2 regions of the Bacillus sp. K7 genome follow, and region 2 is predicted to be linked to the other one. Evidence: predicted binding sites of a transcription regulator. Region 2 holds the regulator's gene; the other holds the start of a gene.
What was found. The regulator Rex, encoded in region 2, represses fermentation and respiration genes when NADH is low (regulators of the CRP and FNR family bind a similar motif). The targets are predictions, from matches to a motif close to TTGTGAAATATTTCACAA.

Region 1: the regulator Rex is predicted to act here: its motif matches at 1,786-1,803, upstream of M1D98_RS01750 (L-lactate dehydrogenase).

Annotation. Positions count from the first base shown of each region.
Region 1 covers NZ_CP096406.1:324,723-328,820, forward strand. The annotation lists gene amyE (alpha-amylase) at 1-1,503, shown strand, start outside; gene M1D98_RS01750 (L-lactate dehydrogenase) at 1,844-2,809, shown strand; gene M1D98_RS01755 (L-lactate permease) at 2,841-4,098, shown strand, end outside.
Region 2 covers NZ_CP096406.1:618,601-622,698, forward strand. The annotation lists gene M1D98_RS03225 (ABC transporter ATP-binding protein) at 1-562, opposite strand, end outside; gene moaC (cyclic pyranopterin monophosphate synthase MoaC) at 688-1,200, shown strand; gene M1D98_RS03235 (redox-sensing transcriptional repressor Rex) at 1,197-1,844, shown strand; gene tatAY (sec-independent protein translocase protein TatAY) at 1,866-2,039, shown strand; gene tatC (twin-arginine translocase subunit TatC) at 2,046-2,813, shown strand; gene M1D98_RS03250 (YdiK family protein) at 3,044-3,235, opposite strand; gene M1D98_RS03255 (CPBP family intramembrane glutamic endopeptidase) at 3,232-3,966, opposite strand.

The DNA of each region.
Region 1 (4,098 bases), 290 kb from region 2:
AATTGGACACATGGAAATACACAAATTAAAAACTGGTCCGATCGATGGGATGTTACGCAGAATTCATTGCTCGGGCTGTATGATTGGAATACACAGAATACACAAGTGCAGTCCTATCTGAAACGTTTCTTAGAAAGAGCATTGAATGACGGTGCAGACGGCTTTCGTTTTGATGCCGCCAAACATATAGAGCTTCCGGATGACGGGAGTTACGGCAGTCAATTTTGGCCGAATCTCACAAATACATCTGCCGAGTTCCAATACGGAGAAATCCTGCAAGATAGTGCCTCCAGAGATGCTGCATATGCGAATTATATGAATGTGACAGCATCGAACTATGGACATTCCATAAGGTCTGCTTTAAGAAACCGTAATCTGAGCGAGTCGAATATCTCCCATTATGCATCTGATGTGTCTGCGGACAAGTTAGTTACATGGGTGGAATCGCATGATACGTATGCCAATGATGAGGAAGAGTCCACATGGATGAGCGATGACGATATTCGGTTAGGCTGGGCGGTGATTGCTTCCCGCTCAGGCAGTACGCCTCTCTTCTTTTCCAGGCCTGAGGGCGGCGGGAATGGCGTAAGATTCCCGGGGAAAAGCCAAATAGGCGATCGCGGGAGTGCTTTGTTTGAAGACCAGGCTATCGTTGCGGTCAATACTTTTCACAATGTAATGGCTGGACAGCCTGAGGAACTTTCGAATCCGAATGGAAACAATCAGGTATTCATGAATCAGCGCGGCTCACAGGGCGTTGTGCTGGCAAATGCAGGTTCATCTTCTGTCACCATCAATACGCCAACGAAATTACCTGATGGCAGCTATGATAATAAAGCTGGGGCCGGTGCATTTCAAGTTACGAATGGTAAATTGACAGGCACGATCAATGCCAGATCTGTGGCTGTTCTTTATCCTGACGATATCGCAAACGGTCCTCACGTCTTCCTTGAGAATGTCAAAACAGGGGTTACACATTCTTTCAATGATCAACTGACGATCACCCTGCGTGCAAATGCGAATACGGCAAAAGCCGTGTATCAAATGAATAATGGGCAAGAAACTGCGTTCAAAGATGGGGATCAGCTAACGATCGGAAAGGGAGATCCGTTTGGCAAGACATACAATATCACGTTAACAGGGACGAACAGTGATGGTGTAACGAAGACGCAGAAATACACTTTTATAAAAAGAGATCCGTCTTTGGCTAATACAATCGGCTATCAAAATCCGAATCATTGGGGCCAAGTAAATGCTTATATCTATAAACAGGATGGAGGCCGGACAATCGAATTGACCGGATCTTGGCCGGGAAAGGCAATGGCTAGGAATGCGGATGGAATTTACACGCTGACGCTTCCTGCAGATACGGATACAACGAACGCCAAAGTGATGTTTAATAATGGCAGCGCCCAAGTGCCCGGCCAAAACCAGCCCGGATTTGATTATGTGCAAAATGGTGTATATAACAACTCGGGCTTAAGCGGTTCTCTTCCTTATTGAGGGAAAGCGAGGGGAGAATCTCATAGAAAACCAACATGGATCATTTCTCAGCGTGTCGACAAACCCTCGCATTCGATGTCAGGTCTGCCCGTCGATGCTCGTCCTTCCTAGATTTCAAGGGTATTTACATCACGCTGAAAAGATGCCAAAATCCTAAAATGATAGACCGTTTTAAGGATTTTGGCATCATCTGAGAAACCATCCTCGATGGTTTCTTTTTTTGTTCATAAATCAGACAAAACTTTTCTCTTGCAATAGTTTGTGAAATATTGCACAATATAAATGTGAAATACTTCACAAATAAACATCAAAGAAAAACATACCCTTGGAAGGATGATTAATGATGAACAAACATGTAAATAAAGTAGCTTTAATCGGAGCGGGTTTTGTTGGAAGCAGTTATGCATTTGCGTTATTGAACCAAGCGATCACAGATGAGCTTGTGGTCATTGATTTAAATAAAGAAAAAGCAATGGGCGATGTAATGGATTTAAACCACGGAAAAGCGTTTGCGCCGCAATCGGTCAAAACATCTTACGGAACATATGAAGACTGCAAGGATGCTGATATTGTCTGCATCTGCGCGGGAGCAAACCAAAAACCTGGTGAGACACGCCTTGAATTAGTAGAAAAGAATATAAAGATTTTCAAAGGAATCGTCAGTGAAGTGATGGCGAGCGGATTTGACGGCATCTTCTTAATCGCGACAAATCCGGTTGATATTCTGACTTACGCGACATGGAAATTCAGCGGCCTGCCAAAAGAGCGGGTGATCGGAAGCGGCACAACACTAGATTCTGCGAGATTCCGTTACATGCTGAGCGAATACTTTGGCGCAGCGCCTCAAAACGTGCACGCGCATATTATCGGCGAGCACGGCGACACAGAGCTTCCTGTCTGGAGCCACGCGAATATCGGCGGTATGCCGGTTAGTGAACTTGTTGAAAAAAATGCTGCGTATAAACAAGAGGAGCTTGACCAGATCGTAGATGACGTGAAAAACGCCGCTTACCATATTATTGAGAAAAAAGGTGCGACTTATTACGGTGTTGCGATGAGTCTTGCCCGTATTACGAAAGCCATTCTTCATAATGAAAACAGCATTTTAACTGTCAGCACATATCTGGACGGGCAATACGGCGCAGATGACGTGTACATCGGTGTTCCTGCTGTTGTCAACCGCGGAGGTATTGCAGGCATTACTGAGCTGAACTTAAATGAGAAAGAAAAAGAACAGTTCCTTCACAGCGCAGACGTCCTTCAAAACATTTTAAAGCCGCATTTTGCAAAACAAAACGTCAACTAGAATCAACTTCAAAGTAAAGGGCTGATTGTCAATGTGGGAGCAGCTGTATAATCCGTTTGGAAACGAGTATGTGAGCGCACTTGTGGCGCTCACTCCAATTCTCTTTTTTCTCTTGGCTTTAACTGTTTTTAAAATGAAAGGCATTCTCGCGGCATTTCTTACCTTAGCCGTCAGTTTCATCGTCTCCGTTCTGGCATTTCATATGCCGGTTGAAAAAGCCATTTCTTCTGTTTTGTTAGGAATCGGGAGCGGCCTGTGGCCGATTGGCTATATCGTCCTGATGGCGGTGTGGCTGTATAAAATCGCTGTGAAAACCGGAAAGTTCACGATTATTCGTTCCAGCATTGCCGGCATTTCGCCAGACCAACGAATACAGCTATTATTAATAGGTTTTTGTTTTAACGCGTTTTTGGAAGGCGCGGCCGGCTTTGGTGTTCCGATTGCGATTAGTGCGGCGCTGCTCGTCGAACTCGGTTTTAAACCGTTAAAAGCGGCAGCGCTCTGCTTGATTGCGAACGCAGCCTCCGGAGCCTTCGGGGCGATCGGAATTCCTGTCATTACAGGGGCGCAGATAGGTGATTTGTCCGCTCTTGAACTGTCACGGACATTGATGTGGACATTGCCGATGATCACATTTTTCATTCCGTTTCTGCTCGTCTTCCTTTTAGACCGAATGAAAGGAATCAAACAGACTTGGCCTGCCCTGTTGGTTGTGAGCGGTGTGTATACAGCGGTTCAGACATTGACAATGGCGGTGCTAGGGCCGGAATTAGCAAACATTTTGGCTTCCTTATTCAGCATGGGCGGGCTTGCGCTCTTCCTCCGCAAATGGCAGCCGAAAGAGATGTACCGGGAGGAAGGAGCCGGCGAGGCTGGTGAGAAAAAGGCTTACAGTGCCGCTGACATTGCGAAAGCGTGGTCTCCTTTCTACATTTTAACCGCGGCGATCACAATCTGGAGCCTTCCTGCCTTCAAGGCGCTTTTCCAAGAAGGCGGACTGTTGTATCAAACAACACTTCTTTTTAAAATGCCTTTTCTGCACCAGCAAATAATGAAAATGCCGCCGATTGCGCCATCTGCCATGCCGTTGGATGCAGTCTTTAAAGTCGATCTGCTGTCAGCGACAGGTACAGCGATTTTAGCGGCGGTCATCGTGACAGGGCTGTTCAGCAAAAAGTTCTCTTATCGGGATGGTTTTGTTGCCTTGAAGGAGACAGGAAAAGAGCTGTGGGTGCCGATTATGACGATCTGCTTTGTGATGGGGTTTGCCAATTTGGCCAACTTCGCGG
Region 2 (4,098 bases):
CATCGAGAATGAGCAAATCGGGCTGTGTTAATAGAAGCTTACCTAGGGCCAGCCTTGTTTTCTGGCCTCCGCTCAGGCTTTGGACCTGTGTAGAATCGTCAAAATGGCTGAAACCAAGGCCGTGCAGCACAGATCTGACATCCGCTTCATATTGATAGCCGCCTTTATCTTTGAATTCCTGCTGAAGCCGGTCATAGGTTTTCATAATGCTTTCCAATTCATCCGGATCAGCTGCCGCCATTTTTTCTTCCATCGTCCGCATTTCTTTTTCCATTGCTTTCAAGTGGTCAAAAACAGTCAGCAGCTCTTCTTTTATGGTAAGCTTAGAATCCAAGCCCGTATGCTGGGCGAGATATCCCATTGTCATATCTTTCGGTTTAATGATTTCGCCCTTTTCATACGATAGCTGGCCTGCGATAATTTTAAGCAGCGTGGATTTACCCGCGCCATTTCGACCAACAATGGCAATGCGATCACGATTTCTGACTTCCAGCTTTATATTGTTTAAAATAGTATCAGCACCAAATGATTTGGACAGCTGATTAACTTGTAAGATCATCATATTATTTCACCTCTGCTATAATAAGTTAAGTGTAGCTTATCAATCAGAAGTCAGCAAACAATACATTGGCCGAATAAGACATAGAGAAGAAAATAGTGTATGATCTTTTTAAGGAGAGTTTGAATATGAATGAATTTTCTCATTTTAATGAACAGGGACGAGCCCAGATGGTGGATATCAGCGAAAAATCTTCGACTGTCCGTACTGCGGCGGCTGTTTCAAGCGTACACATGAAGCATGAAGTGTACGAGAAAATACAAAGTCACGATATCGGTAAAGGAGATGTATTGGCTGTTTCGCAGGTGGCAGGCATTATGGCCGCAAAGCAAACGTCCAATATCATTCCGATGTGCCATCCGCTATCACTGAGCGGGGTAGATATATCGTTTGACTGGAAAATAAAAGAAACAGAAGTTATACTTCATATAAAAGCACAGGTCAAAACGAAAGGGAGTACAGGTGTGGAAATGGAAGCGCTCACTTCTGCATCGGTGTGCGCTCTTACTGTTTACGATATGTGCAAGGCTCTTGATAAAGGGATGGTCATCGGCCCTACTTTCTTGCTTGAAAAGACAGGCGGGAAAAACGGTGACTTTAAAAGAGAACTATCTGAGTATAATGTGGAGGACCAAAAATGAATAAGGATCAATCAAAAATTCCGCAGGCGACGGCAAAACGGCTGCCGCTCTACTATCGCTTTTTAAAGAACCTGCATGCGTCAGGAAAACAGCGTGTATCTTCCGCTGAACTCAGTGATGCCGTAAAGGTTGATTCCGCCACGATTCGCAGGGATTTTTCCTATTTTGGAGCTCTTGGCAAAAAAGGATATGGATATAACGTGGATTATTTGCTGTCTTTTTTCCGCAAAACGCTTGATCAGGATGAAATGACAGATGTCATCTTGATTGGTGTCGGGAACTTGGGAACGGCATTTCTTCACTATAATTTCACAAAAAATAATAACACAAAAATTTCTATGGCTTTTGATATAAATGAGAGTAAAATAGGAACTGAGGTAGGCGGTGTGCCCGTCTATAATCTTAATGACCTTGAACAGTATGTAAAAGATGAATCAGTTGCCATTCTAACAGTGCCAGCAGTTGCCGCTCAGCCCATTACAGACAGATTAGTCGCGTTAGGGATAAAGGGAATTCTTAATTTTACGCCGGCCCGTTTGAATGTGCCGGAACACATTCGAATTCATCATATAGATTTAGCTGTAGAGCTTCAGTCACTTGTTTATTTCTTAAAGCATTATTCAGTTTTGGAGGAAATCGAATAGAGGGAAAGGAGGAGCCCACATATGCCGATCGGTCCTGGAAGCCTTGCTGTTATCGCAATCGTTGCTTTGATTATCTTCGGTCCCAAAAAGCTGCCTGAACTGGGGAAAGCAGCTGGAGACACACTTCGTGAATTCAAAAACGCTACTAAAGGATTAACGAGTGATGAAGAGGAAAAAAAGAAAGAAGATCAGTAAGTAAGGATGACAAGAATGAAAGTGAATCAAATGTCGCTGCTGGAGCATATTGCTGAGCTTCGAAAACGATTGCTGGTTGTGGCGTTGGCCTTTGTCGTTTTCTTTATCGCGGGATTTTTTTTAGCGAAGCCGATTATTGTATATCTGCAAGAAACAAATGAGGCGAAAGAGCTGACGCTTAACGCGTTTAATCTGACAGACCCGCTTTTTGTGTTTATGCAATTCGCGTTTATCATCGGAATTGTCCTGACCTCGCCGGTGATTCTGTATCAGCTTTGGGCTTTTGTGAGCCCGGGCCTCTATGAGAAAGAGCGAAAAGTGACGCTCAGCTACATTCCAATCTCTGTTTTGCTGTTTTTAGCGGGCTTATCCTTTTCATATTATATTTTATTTCCTTTTGTGGTTGATTTTATGAAGCGAATCTCTCAAGACTTGAATGTCAATCAGGTGATCGGAATTAATGAGTATTTTCACTTTCTCCTGCAGCTGACAATTCCGTTCGGCTTATTGTTTCAAATGCCGGTCATCCTCATGTTTTTGACCAGGCTTGGAATTGTGACTCCGATGTTCTTAGCGAAAGTCAGAAAGTATGCGTATTTTGTGCTGCTTGTGATTGCTGCCTTGATTACGCCTCCTGAGCTTTTGTCTCATATGATGGTCACTGTTCCGCTGTTGATCTTATATGAAATCAGTATTTTGATATCGAGGGCCGCTTATCGGAAAGCACAGCAAAGCAGTGGTGCCGATCAGGACGTGTCTTCAGGGCAATCATAAAAATCCATTTCTCATGTGAGAAATGGATTCGGGCGTGTTGACAAACCCTCGCATTCGTTGTCAAGCCTGTGCGTTGGTGCTCACGAATTAAAACATTCGCTCCGCTCCAATGCTCGCCTTTCCTAGGCTTCAAGGGTTCTCAATCACGCTGAAAAATGACAAAATCCTAAAACGAAAACCGTTTTAGGATTTAATTTCGAATCCATTTCTCTCCGAGAAATGGATTTTCTTTATTTCTGATTCTTTTTGATTTTAAATGAAAAGGCGAACATCTTAAATGAAATGCTGATGTTGTAAGCGGCGAACACCATCAGCAGGATGGAGTAGAATGACCACATGCTGCCTGGCGAGCTTGCGGCAAGATAAGTAAAGATGCACCCTACGGCAAAATAGATCATTCCCCAAACGACCGGGTTTCTCATAAAAATAATCCTCCAATAATCAATTGCATTTGTGTGCTCTGCTGCTCAAGATACTTCTGAACAGGCTCAAGCTGCATGATAACGACAAACGTATTCATCATGACATGGGCGAAAATCGGCACCCATATCCGTTTTGTTCTGGCATACAGGAAGGCAAAGGTAAAGCCCATTGCTGTATAAAGAAGAAGGTGTTTCAAATCAGCGTGAACAATACCGAAAATAATCGAGCTGAGCAGTCCTGCAAAAAAGAAATTCGTTTTTTCATAAAGCGCGCCGAAAATGATTTTTCTGAAGATAATTTCTTCTAATATTGGCCCGACGATAGAAGAAACGATCATCATGAGCGGAACTGCCTGAATGACTTTCAGAATGGCTTGAGTATTTTCTGATTCTCTTCCAATGCCGAATACATAATATTCTATAGAGCCTGCTATTCCTTGAGAGAAAAGGGCAATGAAAAAACCGGCTATCGCCCACAGGATAGAAAGCCCGACAGAGTCTTTCCGGCCGTTTCGCAGTGTTGTTTTCGGAGCCGTTCTAAGAATGAGCAGAACGACAACAAGACAGGCGATAAAGCTGATGACGGACCATAATCCTTGTGCGTGCACCATATTCTCGTTGGTAGGCTGTCCTCCGGCATAACCTAATTTAAATAACAATGGAATCCCGATTAGGAAGGAAAACTGCATGACGATGTATGTCAAAATAATAAACCAATACTGTTTTCTCAAATGGTATGTACTCCTTTGTTAAATGGGTTTCATTCATCTACAGCTATTGTAACATAATCGGAACGGAGGGTGAAAAAGCTAAGGGATGAGGGGCTCGAAAAGAATCATGAAAGCGTGAAAATTTTTTATCTT